Regions from separate parts of the Porphyrobacter sp. MBR-155 genome, predicted to be linked through region 1. Evidence: predicted binding sites of a transcription regulator. Region 1 holds the regulator's gene; the other holds the start of a gene.
The links. The regulator LexA, encoded in region 1, represses DNA repair genes until DNA is damaged. The targets are predictions, from matches to a motif close to GTTCCNCNCTTGTTCT.
Positions count from the first base shown of each region.

Region 2: a site for LexA is predicted at 840-855, ahead of ABIE62_RS02840 (deoxyguanosinetriphosphate triphosphohydrolase). Genes of this name have one in related genera too.

Region 1 covers NZ_JBEPQB010000004.1:287,359-295,048, forward strand. The annotation lists gene ABIE62_RS06295 (citrate synthase) at 1-737, opposite strand, end outside; gene gltX (glutamate--tRNA ligase) at 779-2,215, opposite strand; gene ABIE62_RS06305 (ComEC/Rec2 family competence protein) at 2,279-4,567, shown strand; gene lexA (transcriptional repressor LexA) at 4,744-5,427, opposite strand; gene moaC (cyclic pyranopterin monophosphate synthase MoaC) at 5,645-6,118, opposite strand; gene trpC (indole-3-glycerol phosphate synthase TrpC) at 6,115-6,915, opposite strand; gene trpD (anthranilate phosphoribosyltransferase) at 6,920-7,690, opposite strand, start outside.
Region 2 covers NZ_JBEPQB010000002.1:215,772-223,461, forward strand. The annotation lists gene ABIE62_RS02835 (aspartate/glutamate racemase family protein) at 1-610, shown strand, start outside; gene ABIE62_RS02840 (deoxyguanosinetriphosphate triphosphohydrolase) at 898-2,061, shown strand; gene ABIE62_RS02845 (NAD(P)H-binding protein) at 2,054-2,770, shown strand; gene ABIE62_RS02850 (ABA4-like family protein) at 2,767-3,219, shown strand; gene ABIE62_RS02855 (long-chain-fatty-acid--CoA ligase) at 3,302-4,864, shown strand; gene ABIE62_RS02860 (DUF938 domain-containing protein) at 4,861-5,469, shown strand; gene ABIE62_RS02865 (entericidin A/B family lipoprotein) at 5,611-5,742, opposite strand; gene ABIE62_RS02870 (DMT family transporter) at 5,790-6,716, opposite strand; gene ABIE62_RS02875 (hypothetical protein) at 6,782-7,024, shown strand; gene ABIE62_RS02880 (TadA family conjugal transfer-associated ATPase) at 7,196-7,690, opposite strand, start outside.

The DNA of each region.
Region 1 (7,690 bases):
CCTGACGAACCGGCAAGCCGCACAGTCGAAGTCGAGGCGTTCTGTTCGTGGTCGGCGTGGAGGATGAAAATCCGGTCCATCGCGCGTTCCACCGCCGGGATCACCTCGTATTCCTCGGCCGGTACGCCGAAGGTCATCTTGAGAAAATTGCCGGTGTAAGACAGCTTGTTATCGGGGTAGATAAACGGCTGGCCGATCGAATATTTATACGCCATCGCCGCGATTGTCGGCATTTTGGCAATCAACCGGTGTGAACTGATGGTGCGGTGTTCGGGATCGGAAATGTCAGTGCTGTCGTGATAGAACGCCGACAGCGCGCCGACCACACCGCACATAATCGCCATCGGATGCGCATCGCGCCGGAAACCACGGTAGAACGTCATCAACTGTTCGTTCAACATGGTATGACGGGTGATGGTGTAGGTAAATTTGTCGAGGACTTCCTTGCTCGGCAATTCGCCATTGAGCAGCAGGTAGCTGACTTCCATGAAGTTGGAATCCTCGGCCAGTTGGCCAATCGGATAACCGCGGTGAAGCAGCACGCCTTCGTCACCATCAATATAGGTCAGCGCGCTTTCGCAGCTGGCAGTCGAGGTGAAGCCGGGGTCGAAAGTGAATGCGCCAGTCTGCGCATACAGCTTGCGGATGTCGATCACGTCCGGGCCGGTGCTGCCTTCGAGCACATTATATTCGAGCGATTTTCCGCCCAGCTCGAGTTTCGCCAGCTTGTCTGCCACGATCAGTCTCCTGTTCAAATTTCCTGCCCTTGCCGTCGCTCTTACGCAGCCTGTGCGTCGAGCCGGGCCAGAGCCTCATCCCGTCCCAAAAGGACCAGCACATCGAAAATACCGGGTGAAGTGGTCGTCCCGGTCAGCGCCGCGCGCATTGGCTGCGCCAGCTTGCCAAGGCCCAATTCTTGTTCCTCAGCCAGCGCCTTCGTAGTGGCTTCGAGCGCCGCGCTTGTCCAGTCGTTTTCCGCGCTGAGGCGGTCGTAAATCTTTCGCAGGATTGCGCGGGCATCGCCTTCCAGCAATTTGGCAGCCTTTTCGGTGATTTCCAGCGGCCGGGTGGCGAACAGAAAGCCTGCACCTTCAACGATTTCACCCAGGTTCTTCGCACGTACTTTGAGAACTGGCATGGCGCGGGTCAGCAGGGCTTCGTCGGCATTTTCGCCAATCCGTGCAGCCACTAGCGCTGCCAACCGCGCATCATCGGCTTCGCGCAGGTAATGACCGTTAAGGTTTTCGAGCTTCTTGAGGTCAAATCGCGACGGGCTTTTGCCCACCCCGTCAAGGTCGAACAACGCAACCGCCTCATCCCGCGTGATTTCTTCGCGGTCGCCGTGGCCCCAGCCCAGCCGCAGCAGGTAGTTGAACAGCGCTTCGGGCAGGATACCGAATTCATCGCGGTAGGCCTCAACGCCCAATGCCCCGTGGCGCTTTGACAATTTCGTACCGTCCGACCCATGGATCAGCGGGATGTGGGCATAGACCGGATCGGGCCAATTGCCCTCGATCGCGTTCATCGCGCGGATGATCGGCAGTTGGCGGAAGGCGTTGTTGAAGTGATCGTCGCCGCGGATCACATGGGTTACGCCCATGTCATGATCGTCAACCGGGGCGGCAAGCATATAGGTGGGCGTGCCGTCCGCGCGCAGAATGATGAAGTCGTCGATCTCGGCATTGTTGACCGAAACGCGGCCCTGCACGCGATCATTGATGATGGTTTCGCCTTCGACCGGGGCCTTGATCCGTATGGTAAAGGGCGCGCCTTCAGGCGCTTCGGCGGGATCGCGGTCGCGCCAGCGCCCGTCGTAGCGCAGCGGCTTTTTCTGGGCGCGCTGCTCGTCGCGCATGGTTTCGAGTTCTTGCGGGGTGGCGAAGCACTTGTAAGCATGACCTGCCTCAAGCAGCTTCCACGCGATTTCCGCATGGCGTTCGGCCTGATCGGACTGGAATATCGGCGGCGCATCGTAATCGAGGCCAATCCAATCCAGCCCCTCGATAATCGCATCAATCGCGTCCTGCGTTGACCGTTTGCGATCAGTGTCCTCGATCCGCAGCAAGGTGCGCCCGCCGTGGTGGCGGGCATAGAGCCAGTTGAACAGCGCGGTGCGCGCGCCGCCAATATGCAGATAACCCGTGGGCGATGGTGCGAAGCGGGTAACTACCTCAGCCGCGGTGGCTTTGCCGCCAGTGCTGCTTTCGCTTGCCATGAGCTATCAATTCCTGTTCACTTTGAGCGGCTTGGCGAGAGGGGCCGGTCAGGGGACAAGCCGATGCGCGATGTGCCGATCATTCCTATGGGAGACGATCCAGGCGGCAGCAATGCCGCTGGCGGAGCAATGCTGCGCCCTTGGCAAACCACGGGGCGAATGTCCAGCGTCTGGGGCTGGCAGGGTGGGGTGATCGGACCGCGTCTGGCCGATGCCACCGAGGCGTTTCTTGCCCGCGCCGGGTTTGACCGCGCGCCGTGGCTGACGGTGATTTTCGCCGGAGGGATCGGCACGTGGTTCGTGCTGCCGGAAATGTGGCAATGGTGTGCGGTCATCGCGATCGGCGTGGTAGCGGCGTTGGCGGCGTTCGCCCTTTGGCCGCTGGGCAGTGCCGCCGACGAACATCGCGCGCATCTACGGCTTGCGGTTGTGACTGGCGGCTTGGTGTTCGCTTTTGGAGTCGCGGTGATCTGGGCGCGCTCGGAAATGGTCGGTGCCGAACCGATTGCCCGGCCTGTGGTGGAGCGACTGCACGGCCATGTGCTCGAACGCGAAGACCAACCTGCTGATGGGCGGCTGCGATTGACGCTGGCGGTGCGTGATTTTGGAACTGGCGCCGCGCGCAAGGTCAGGATCAACGTCCCGCTTACGGCGTTTGGTGACGGCGGTGTGCCGCCCGGCCTGGCCGAAGGCGCGATGGTGAGGCTGCGCGCGCGATTGATGCCGCCTGCCAGCCCGATGCTCCCCGGCAGCTATGATTTTGCCCGCGCAGCGTGGTTCAAGGGGCTGGCGGCCACTGGCACGATGGTCGGCCCGCTCGAAATAATCCGCCCAGCGCCAGAGGCAGGCGGGATTGCGAGTGTCCAACGCTGGCTTGCCGCGCACGTCCGGGCGCGGGTGGATGGATCGGCGGGCGCGATTGCGGCGGCCTTTGCCAGCGGCGACCGTGGCAGCATCACCGAGGCCGATGAGGCAGCGATGCGCGATTCGGGCCTCACTCACTTGCTGTCGATCAGCGGATTGCACGTGAGCGCGGTGATCGCTGCGGCCTATTTCGCGGCGCTGCGGCTGTTGGCGCTGTGGCCTGCACTGGTGCTCAGGGTGCGGCTACCGGTGGTGGCTGCCGCTGCGGGGGCGCTTGCCGGGGTCGGATACACGCTGCTTACAGGGTCAGAGGTGCCGACGGTGCGCAGCTGCGTGGCGGCACTGCTGGTGCTCGGCGCGCTGGCGCTGGGGCGTGAGGCATTGTCGCTCAGAATGGTGGCGGTGGCGGGCGGGTTTGTGCTGCTGCTGTGGCCGGAAAGCGCCATCGGGCCGAGCTTTCAGATGAGCTTTTCTGCGGTGATCGCGATCATAGCATTGTCCACCAGCACACCGGCGCGGGCGTTCCTTGCCGCGCGCGAGGAGCCATGGCTGGCGCGGATCGGGCGGCGGGTGGTGATGCTGTTTGTGACCGGGGTGGTGATCGAGCTGGCGCTGATGCCGATCGTGCTGTTTCACTTCCATCGCGCAGGTTTTTATGGCGCGGCGGCGAACATTTTCGCCATTCCGCTGGTAACTTTTATCTCGATGCCCCTGATCGCACTGGGGTTGTTGCTCGATCTGGTGGGGCTTGGCGCGCCCTGCTGGTGGCTGGTGCAGCAATCGCTCGACCTGTTGCTCTGGATCGCCCATTTCACTGCCGATCAGCCCGGAGCGGTCAAGCTGATGCCGCAGCTGGGCGGGGTGACGACGGGGCTGTTTGTGATCGGTGGGTTGTGGCTGGCGCTGTGGACGGGACGGGCGCGGCTTTTGGGGTTTGGCCCGGTGGCGACGGCGAGCATGCTTGCTGCAATGACCCCGATTCCCGATCTGCTGGTGGCGAGCGATGGACAGCAGGTTGGCATCACCATGACTGGCCCTGATGGGCAGCGCCACTTGCTGTCCTTGCGCGACAGCCGTTCGTCATTCGCTCGCGATAATCTGATGCAGCTTTCCGGGATGACGGCCGAGCCGGTGCCGCTGCCCAAGTGGAAGCAGGCACGCTGTTCCTCGGCGTTCTGTACGGTGACGATCAACCGAGGCGGGCGCGACTGGGTGATCCTGTTGGGGCGGGGGCGCACGCAGGTGGAGGAGCGCGCCTTGGCGGCCGCCTGCGCCGAGGTCGATATCGTTATTGCCGAACGGTTCTTGCCGCGATCCTGCCGCCCGCGTTGGCTCAAGGCAGATCGGCGGATGCTGGAGCGCAGCGGCGGGCTTTCGATCTACCTTGCTGAAGAACGCATCGCCAGTGTGGGCGAAAGCCAGGGGCAGCATGGTTGGTGGAAGGGGGCGACGGATCGGCGTCGCGAGGAAGGGCCAAGCCGACCCTAAGCCACCCCAAGGAGGGGGCTAGAGGGGGTCTAGACCGCCCCTAGCGGCCATCTTGGTGTGAAACATTTAACCGCAACACACTGTAACAAATCAATAAACAGGTTGAAGCCGATGTTTCACGCCGGTTTTGAGTTTCCCGGTCAGCGCGGCGCGTGAATCCCGTACCGCTTCGCCACTCAGTGATAGCGCCGCAGCAGCCCTGCAAGCTTGCCTTGCACCTCAACCTCGTCCGCCCGGTAGAACTGCGGATCATAGGCCGCGTTGGCCGGATCGAGCCGCACCTTGCCGCCTTCCTTGTGCAGATATTTGAGCGTCGCTTCCTCGCCGCGCACCAAAGCCACCACGATTTCGCCATCGCGCGCGGTGTTGGTGCGCCGCACCAGCGCATAATCGCCATCGAAAATCCCGGCTTCGACCATCGAATCGCCCGATACTTCGAGCGCGTAATGTTCGCCCGGGCCGAGCAGTGCGGCGGGGACGGGCAGGGTGTTGTGGCCTTCGAATGCTTCGATCGGGGCGCCGGCCGCGATCCGCCCATGCAGCGGCAGTTCGATCACGTCATTCGACGCCTCGGGCGCGGCGCGACCTGCTGCTGCCGGAGCGAGCGACACCACGTTGCCACCGAGCGCCCGCGCCGGGGTGGCATCTTCGGGCTGACGGATCACTTCGAGCGCGCGCGCGCGGTTGGGCAGGCGGCGCAGGAACCCGCGTTCTTCGAGAGCGGAAATCAGCCGGTGCACGCCCGATTTGCTTTTCAGGTCGAGCGCTTCCTTCATTTCTTCGAAACTCGGCGAGATCCCGGTTTCCTCCAGCCGTTGCTGGATAAAGCGGATCAGTTCGTGCTGTTTGGCGGTCAGCATTGATCAAAACTCCCTTGGTCGCATTCACGCCCTGCCGTTGCGGCGGGTCATGCCCATCCCTTGTGTGCGCCAAGAGGCACCGATTGGTGCGTTGCCTGCACGTCCCGTCCATCAATAAGGTGAACGAATAAGGAACAATTAGGCAACCATAAGAACAGAGTCAAGCGCGCCGCACGCCAAATCCGCGCAATTCAGCCATTTTGGAGGTGGTGCGCAATCAAACCGCGGCCTTCCAGTCGCCCGATTTGCCGCCGGTCTTTTCGATCAGGCGCACTTCGCCGATCACCATGCCCTTATCAATCGCTTTGGCCATGTCGTAGATCGTCAGCAGCGCGACGCTGACCGCGACCATCGCTTCCATCTCCACGCCTGTGCGCCCGGTGAGCGCGGCGGTGGCGGTGGCGCGGATGGCGTCTGTTTCGTAGCGGAAATCGACCGTCACCGCCTCCAGCCCGAGCGGGTGGCACAGCGGGATCAGATCGCCAGTGCGTTTGGCCGCCATGATCCCGGCAATGCGCGCGGCGGATAGCACATCGCCTTTGGGCGCGTTGCCCGCGCGGATCGCGGTGAGCGCGTCTGCCGACATGGCGATGCGCCCCGATGCGACAGCGCGGCGGCGCGTTTCCGCCTTGCCGCCAACATCGACCATTCGCGCTGCGCCGCTATCATCGAGGTGGGTAAGTCCGTTCATGCGGACGACTGTGCGCCCAGCAGCGCGGCGGTGGCAAGCGCAATATCATCGGCCCGCATCAGGCTTTCGCCCACCAGAAAGGTGCGCACGCCGCTGCGTTCGAGCCGTGCGAGATCGGCGTGGGTGTTGATCCCGCTTTCACCCACCAGCAACGCGCCTTGCGGTGCCAGCGGGGCAAGCCGTTCAGTGGTCGCAAGGCTGGTGGTGAAGGTTTTGAGGTCACGGTTATTGACCCCGATTAGCAGTGATTTCAGCACGCGCGCGGCGCGCTCCATCTCGGCCTCGTCGTGCACTTCGATCAGCACATCCATGCCGTGTTCGGCGGCAGCGACCTCGATTTCGGCCATCGCGGTATCGTCCAGCGCGGCGACGATGATCAGGATTGCGTCGGCCCCGATCGCGCGCGCTTCAAGGCATTGCCACGGATCGACCATGAAATCCTTGCGCAGCACCGGCAGGGTGCAGGCGGCGCGGGCGGCGATGAGGTAGTCCTCGTGCCCCTGAAAATAGGGCGCATCGGTCAGCACCGAAAGGCAGGCCGCGCCGCCTTGTTCATAGGCAGCGGCGTGATCGGCCGGGCGGAAATCAGCGCGGATCAGGCCTTTGGAGGGGCTGGCTTTCTTGATTTCCGCAATCAGCGCATATCCGGTGTTGGCGCGGGCGCGCAGCGCGGCCTCGAACCCGCGCGGCGCGGTTTGGATGCGGGCTGCGGCGGTCAGCTGCGCGTCGCTGATCGCCAGCTTGCGCGCGGCGACCACTTCGCGTTTGGCAGCGCAGATTTCTTCGAGCTTGTTCATCGAGTCACTTCGCCAGTGCAATCCATTGTTCAAGCAGCGCCTTGGCCCGACCGGAATCGAGCGCCTCGGCCGCCATCGCCACGCGATCCTGCCAGCTTTGGCCGCGCTGCGCGACCAGCAGGGCACCTGTGGCATTAAACAGCACGGCGTCACGGTAAGGGCCGGGCGCGCCCATCAGCAGCGCCTTTAACGCAGCGGCGTTGTGGTGCGCATCATCGCCGCGAATCGCCTCTATCGGCGCGTGGGGGAGCCCTGCCGCGCTGGCATCGACCCGCTCCATCGTGAAGGCGTTGCCGGAAACTACCGCGACTTCGTTCCCGCCCGCAAGGCTGAGTTCGTCGAGCCCTTCATCGCCCGACACGATCAGCGATTGACCGGTGCCAAGCCGTGCCAATGCGCCCGCATAGATCGGGACATAGGCGGGCCGCGCAATCCCGATCAGCTGGCTTTTGACCTTGGCCGGGTTCGACAGCGGGCCCATCAGGTTGAAGATCGTGCGTTTGCCGATTTTCTGCCGGATCGGTTGAATGCGGGCCATCGCCGGGTGGTGGTTTTTTGCGAACAGAAAACAGATGCCGATCTGCGCGAGGGTTTTTTCCGCAGTGCGCCCGGCAGCGTCCATATCGAGGCCGAGCGCTTCCAGCGTGTCCGCTGCGCCAGCCTTTGACGATGCCGCGCGGTTGCCGTGCTTGGCGACCGGCACCCCGCAGGCGGCTACGACCAGGCTGACGGCGGTGGAGACGTTCAATGTGTGGTGCCCGTCGCCCCCGGTGCC
Region 2 (7,690 bases), on a different contig from region 1:
GATGGCCTCTGCTCCGCTGCTGATCGAAAGCCTCGATTTCTGCCAGCTTTACGCCTTGCGCGAAGAACGCGACTGGCAGCGTGCGGCCAGCGTGCTGATCGACAGCGCGCGGCGGCTCGAAGGCGCGGGGGCGCAGGCGCTGATCATCGGCGCCAATTCGATGCACCGGCTGTATGATGATGTTGCCGCTTCGGTGGACATCCCGATCCTGCACATTGCCGAATATGTCGGGCTGGCGATGAAACGGGCGGGCAAGACCAACGCAGCGCTTCTGGGCACGCGCAACGTGATGACCGAAAGCTTCTATCGCAAGCGGCTGGTTGCCCACGGCATCAACCTTTTGCCGCCCAACATGAAATATGTCGAAGCGCTCGACCGGATCATCTATGATGAATTGATGGTCGGAAAAGTGACGCGAGAGGCCCAGCGCACATTGAAAACCATCATCACCAACAAGGCGCAGGAAGGCGCAGGGGCGATTGTGCTGGCCTGCACCGAGCTTGATCTGGTGGTTGATATTGATGCGAATGTGCTGCCGGTGTTCGACAGCACCCGCATCCATTGCGAGGCGGCGGCCAACTGGATTCTTGAACAGGAAGCGGGGCAATAATCTGTGCTGGTCGCGCTTAGCGAATAATTCACCCATTTGTCGGGTTGCAACGGTTTAACTGGTCGGCTACGCGCTTGCACGGATTTTGTCGCGGAAACGCAACTGGCATTTTCCGGGTCTTTCGGGTCGCACCGACAGGCCCTTGGGGCCACCCTCCTTCCCCCCCAACCACCGGAGGGTGGCCCCATAATCCGCGATGTCGGCGCGGCCATTTGCACCTTTGTGGCAGGTTCCCTTCCTGTTCCGGTTGAGAAGCGGGGCTGGCTGGCCTATTCGACAAAGCCGTGATGTCCCGCGCCCCCTATGCTGCTGATCCTGATGCCCATGGCGGGCGTGAATGGCGCGGCGGCGCGGCGGGCGAACAGCGCGGCCCGCGCAGCCAATTCCAGCGCGACCGTGATCGCATCATCCATTCGATGAGCTTTCGCCGCCTCAAATCCAAGACGCAGGTGTTCATCGCCCCCGATGGCGATCATTACCGCACCCGCCTGACCCACAGTCTTGAAGTCGCGCAGATTGGCCGGGTAATTGCCCGCGCGCTGGGGCTGGACGAGGATCTGACCGAGGCCCTGTGCCTGGCGCATGATGTGGGGCACCCGCCGTTCGGCCATGCAGGCGAAGCCGCCTTGTCCGAGGCGATGGAGCGGTACGGGGGGTTCTGCCACAATGCGCAGACGCTGCGCACGGTAATGCGGATCGAATCTCCCTATCCCCAACATGACGGGCTGAACCTGACGTGGGATCTGCTCGAAGGGCTGGCCAAGCATAACGGCCCTGTAACAGCCCCGAACTGGGCGCTGGCTGAACTGGATGCAGCTTTTCCGTTGATGCTTGGCACCTGGCCATCACTGGAAGCGCAGGTCGCAGCGGTGGCGGACGATATCGCCTATGATAATCACGATATCGATGATGGGCTGCGCGCGGGATTTTTGGCGCTGGATGATCTGCTGACGCTCGATTTCCTCGCAGACCAATGGCGGGTGGTCGAAAAACGCTTTCCCCACGCCCCGAAAGACCGTCTGCTGCGCGAGATGATCCGCGATCAGATCGGCTTGATGGTAAAGGACGTGATCGAGCATACCCGCGCGCAGGTGCATGGCATCGGATCGGTTGCCGAAGTGCGCAATGCCGGGCGGCAGCTGGCCGGGTTCTCGCCCGAAATGACGTCACGCGAACGGCGGCTTAAGACGTTCATGTATGACCGGCTGTATTTTCACCCCGAACAGATTGCTGCGGCAGAACGCGCGCGCGATGTCGTCGCCCGGCTGTTCGCCGCCTATTCGCAGGATGCGAAGTTGATGCCGTCTGATTGGCATGAACGCCTGCCCGCACACGAACCCCAACGCAGCCGGATGATCGCCGATTTCATCGCCGGGATGAGCGACCGGTTCGCGATGCAGGCCTGCGCCGCGATTTATGGCGCACAGCCGGCCGGGCTTATCAATGTCTGAGGCGCGCAGCCCGGTGCGGATTGCGCTGGTGGGGGCGACGGGCCTTGTCGGACGCCATGTGATCGACGTTGCCAGCGCCGGGGATGAAGCGCGGATTGTCGGCATTGCCCGGCGCGAGGCTCCGCTGCCGTCGGGCGCGCGGATGGAAATGTTCGTTGCGCAGCCAGCCAAGTGGGGCGAGGTATTAGAGGCGGTGCGCCCGCGGGCGTTGATCTGCGCGCTGGGCACCACCTGGAAAAAGGCCGGGCGCGACGAAGCGGCGTTTCGCAGCGTGGATCATGATCTGGTGCTGGCGACGGCTGAGGCCGCCAAGCGTGCGGGCGTGCCCAACATGGTGCTGGTGAGCGCGGCGGGGGCCGATGCGCGCGGCAAGAGCGTCTATTTCCGGGTCAAGGGCGAAACCGAGAATGCGGTATCGCGGATCGGCTTCAAACGGCTGGATATTCTGCGCCCGGGGCTGCTGCGCGGTGAGCGCAGTAATGACCGGCGTGTCGGCGAAAGGCTCGGCATCCTTGCCGCGCCGCTGATCGATCCGCTGCTGTCAGGATCGTGGGAACGGTTCCGGTCGATTGACGCCGCATTGGTGGCAGAGGCCGCGTTGGGCCTCGCCATGCGCCGGGCAGGCGGGCGCTTTACCCATGATAATGACGCGATCCGCCGCGCCGCACGCGAATGGCGGCGGATAGGCGAAATGGAGTCAGCAGCATGATCGACTGGGGCCTTGTTTTCAACGCGGTGAACATCATCGCGGCGGTGGGTTGGGCCGCGCTGATCCTGCTGCCGCGCTGGCCTGCGCTGTTGTCGGCGGCGCTGTATCTGGGGGTGGGGCTGCTGTGCCTGATCTATGCCACCGGACTGATCGGGGTGTTGACCGGGGTGATCCCCAATCCCGATGGCGGCGGCGCGGATTTCACCACCATTGCCGGGGTGCGCGCGATTTTTGCAAGCGATGCCGGGGTTGTGATCGGCTGGACGCATTACCTCGCGTTTGATCTGTTCGTGGGGGTTTGGATCGTGCGCGATGCCGATGCCAAGGGCCTGTCGCGCTGGGTGCAGGCCCCGATCCTGCTGGCGACCTTTATCGCCGGGCCGCTGGGTCTGCTGGTCTGGTTGCTGGTGCGAGAACCGGCGGCGCGCCGTCAGGGGCGGTTCCGTTAGGGCCAGACCCAATCGCTGCTGGACCGCTTCACCCAACTTCGCCTAACCTTTGCCCAAACAGCTTTTGGGAGAGAGCACGATTATGGCGAACAACGCTTATCACGATCATTCGACCTTTGATGCGATCCTGAACTTCTGGGCGAAGGAGCGTCCCGATGGGACTGCTTTCGATCAGGACGGGCGGATAACTTCATATGCCGAGGCTGACCGGTTGACACGGCAGTTGATCGCGCTGTTGCAATCGCGCGATATTGCCAAGGGTGACCGGATCGCGTGGCTGGGCAAGAACCGCGATACCTATTTCCTGCTCTATATCGCGGCGGCGCGGATGGGGGCGGTGATGGTGCCGATCGGCTGGCGGCTGGCCCCTCGTGAAATCGCCTATATCCTGTCGGATACCGAGGCCAAGCTGCTGTTTGCCGATGCCGAATTTGTGGACGCGGCCCATGCCGCCGCCGCCGATGTTTCGGCCAATCCCGAAGTGATCGAGGGTGAAGCGGCGCGTTTGGCGGCGAGCGGGTTTGAACCGGCGGATTACACTCCGCCAGCGCCGAATGATCCGGTGTTGCAGCTTTATACTTCGGGAACGACCGGCAATCCCAAGGGAGCAATGCTGTCAAACGCCAACCTGCTGGGCCTGCGCAATCCAGCGCTGGCTGCCGGTTTGGAATGGCAATTTTACGAACCGACCGACTGTATGCTGGTCGCCATGCCATGCGCGCATATTGGCGGGACGGGGCTGGTCAACATCGCTGTCGCCAACGGGGTGCGCAGTCTGGTGCAGGCGGAATTCACCCCGGTCGGCGTGCTCGATGCGATCGAAGCAGGGGCGACCCACATGTTCATCGTGCCGGCAGCCTTGCAGATGGTGGTGCAGCACCCGCGCGCAGCCACCACCGATTTCAGCGGCTTCAAATATCTGATGTATGGCGCTGCGCCGATGCCGCTGGAATTGCTGAAGGAAGCGGTGGGTACCATGCCCACCACCCGGTTCCTGCAAGCTTACGGCATGACCGAAACCAGCGGCACGATTTCGATCCTGCCGCCCGATGATCACAGCCTTGAAGGCAACCAGCGGATGCGTTCTGCGGGCAAGGCCTGTCCCGGAGTGGAGATTGAAGTGCGCGGGCCTGACAATGCCGAAGTCCCGCGCGGCGAGATTGGCGAGGTTTGCGTTCGCTCACCTTCAAACACCGCCGGATACTGGAACCTGCCCGAAGCCACCGCCAAAACCATCGACCCCGATGGCTGGCTCCACACCGGCGATGCGGCGGTGATGGACGATGATGGCTATGTCTATATTCAGGACCGCATCAAGGACATGATCATCTCCGGCGGTGAAAACGTCTACCCCGCCGAGGTTGAAAGCGCGATCTACGGCCACCCCGCCATTGCCGAGGTCGCGGTGATCGGCGTGCCGAGCGCGCGCTGGGGTGAGGAGGTCAAGGCCTGCGTCGTCGCCAAGCCGGGGCATGAAATTGACGCAGCCGACGTGATCGCCTGGGCGCGTGAACGTATCGCGGCGTTCAAGGCGCCCAAAAGCGTCGACGTGATCCCGTTGATGCCGCGCAACGCCAGCGGCAAGATCCTGCGGCGCGAACTGCGCGCACCCTATTGGGAAGGGCAGGAGCGGCAGGTTTCGTGAGTGTGAAACAGCACGCCCCCGCAGCCCTGCGCAACCGCGAACCGATTGCCAAGGTGCTGGCGCAGGAGCTGCCTGCGCCGGGCACGGTGCTGGAAATCGCCAGCGGCACGGGCGAACACGCGGTGTTCTTTGCCGAACGCTTCCCCGCGCTGCATTGGCAGCCGACTGACCCATCGGCAGCGGCGCTGGCGTCGATCGCGGCCTATCGTGCAGACTACGCGGGGGATAATCTCGCAGCGCCGATCATGCTGGATGCGGCGGCTCCCGCAACCTGGCCGGTCAGCGCCGCAGACGCCCTTGTGTGCATCAACATGGTCCACATCAGCGTGTGGGAAGCGACAATCGGATTGTTCAGCGGCGGCGCGCAAGTGCTTGGGCCCGAGGCTCCCGTAATCCTCTATGGGCCGTATTTGGAAGACGCGGTGGAGACAGCGGCATCCAATCTGGCCTTCGATCAATCGCTAAAAGCGCGAAACCCGGCATGGGGGCTGCGCAATATCGCAGATGTTGATCGGGTGGCTGCGGAACACGGATTTGCCAGATCAAACCGCCGCGCCATGCCGGCCAATAACCTCACACTGGTTTACCGGAAAAAACCGGCATAGCGCCTGTTGGCTTCGATTGCCGGGTGGGGCAGGCAAGTCCGGAGTGGCGATGAACGCGGATTGGCAGGCAATCCACCCCTCCACGCCACGCGAACCCTTGCCTCGGGAGCCTGAAAGCCGACCTTCGCGACAATATCGCGTTTAATCGATCGCGCGTTCGCCCGCGCGGCCGACCGACTGGATATCCTCACCTGCGCCCTTCACCGTGTTGCAGGCACTGGCGGTCAGCGTGATGGCGGCGAGTGCGGCGGCGATGATGGTCTTGCGAATCATGTTTCGGTTTCCTTCTGTTTCGCGCTATAGCGCACAAAGATTATTACTTATTCCTGACTCGCCGCAGATGCGACACGCCTTGCCTTGGCAAGCTGACGTTCGCGCCACGCGATCAGCAGCCCCGCCCCGATAATCAACGGCGCGCCCAGCCACAGACTGGCGGGCGCGGCGCGGTCAAACACGGTATAGCCGTAAAAACTCGCCCATAGTAGCGCGGTATAATCCATCAGCAGAATAACCGCCGCCGATCCGAACCGCAACGAGGTGGTCAGCAGGATCTGCGCCAACACCCCCATCAACGCCATCGCCAGAATTATCCCCCAGGTTGCCGCATCGTGCGGGCCGATCACGAACGGCAGGCCAATTGCCGCGACCGGGATGCTGAGTGTGGCGAACCAGAATACGATGCTCCACGGGTTTTCGGTTTTGTTGAGATCCTGAATCTGGAAACTGATGAGTGACACCATCAATGGCGCCATCAGGCCAACGGCGATTCCGGCAAGCGTCACCCCCTCAGCCAATCCGCCGCCGCCCGGCTGCATCGCCACGATGACCCCGACAAACCCCATTGCCACCGCTGCCCAGCGGTAGCGGCCGATCTTTTCGCGGAACAATACCATCGCAATCAGCACGGCAAACACCGGCGCGGTAAAGCTGAGCGTGGTCGCCTCGGCCAGTGGCAGCAGCAGCACCGCGCCATAGGTAAAGATCATCCCGAACAATCCGGTGGCCGATCGCGCTGTGTGGGCGCGCAAACGGTCCGTCTTCAGTAGCGCCAGGCGGCCCGCCAGCGTCAGCCCTGCGCCCAGCAGCACTGCGGCGAGCACCTGCCGCCAGAATATCAGCTCGATCAGATGCACGCCGCGCTCTCCGGCGAGCTTCACCAGCATCGCCATCGTCGCCAGCGCAGCCGCTGCGAGCAGCCGGATTCCAAGCGCCAGCAGCGGGCGGGGGCGAGCGATCGAGCCATCCATCGCCTCCGCGCTTGGCCGAGCCGCAGGGATTGCGCAAGCGCGCCCGCGCCCCATATGCGTGAGCCATGAATATAATCGCCCAATTCGAGCTGCTGAGCGATGCTGGACAGCTCGCCATTATCGGCGGGTTGTTCTGGGTGTTTGCAGGCTTTGCTGCGGTGATGGAGCGGCGGCGGAGCAAGCGCCGTGATGTGGGGCGTCTGGAACAGGTCGGCTGGGTACCGTGGACGGGATTGTTCGTCGGAGCGGCGATGATCGGCGGCGGGTGCCTTGCGATGAGCCTGCCGGTGGTGATCGGGCGTCTTTGATTTTCGCACGCCCCTCCGGGCGCGCGATATCCTCGCTTATGCGACCTGAAGGTCGCAACGCTGCCGACGGCCGGTTGGGCTGCCCCGCCTGCCTTAAAGGCAGGCCTCCAAAACGAACCCGCAGGGTTCGCAAGGCCGAACGATCCGGGCCGGACGGCCCGGATCGGCGTGTCAGAGACACGCCTCCAAATAAGCCTGATCGAACCCGAATTGCCGCGCTTTTTCCAAGGTGTAGGGGCGCAGGCCGGACGCACGAAATTCGCCGAGGATCTTCCCGTCATCGGTCTCGTCAAGATATTCGAACTTGAACAATTCCTGCGTCACGATCACGTCGCCTTCCATCCCGATCACTTCGGTGATGTTGGTGGTGCGGCGCGAACCGTCGCGCAGACGCTTGACCTGCACGATCAGATCGACGGATTCGGCGATCTGGCGGCTGATCGCTTCCTTGGGGATCTTGATGTCGCCCATAAGGATCATGTTTTCCATACGGCCAAGGCATTCGCGCGGGCTATTGGCGTGGAGCGTACACATTGAACCGTCGTGACCGGTGTTCATCGCCGCGAGGAGATCGAAACACTCCGCGCCGCGGATTTCGCCGAGGATGATGCGGTCAGGGCGCATACGCAACGCGTTCTTAACAAGGTCGCCAATGGTGATCGCGCC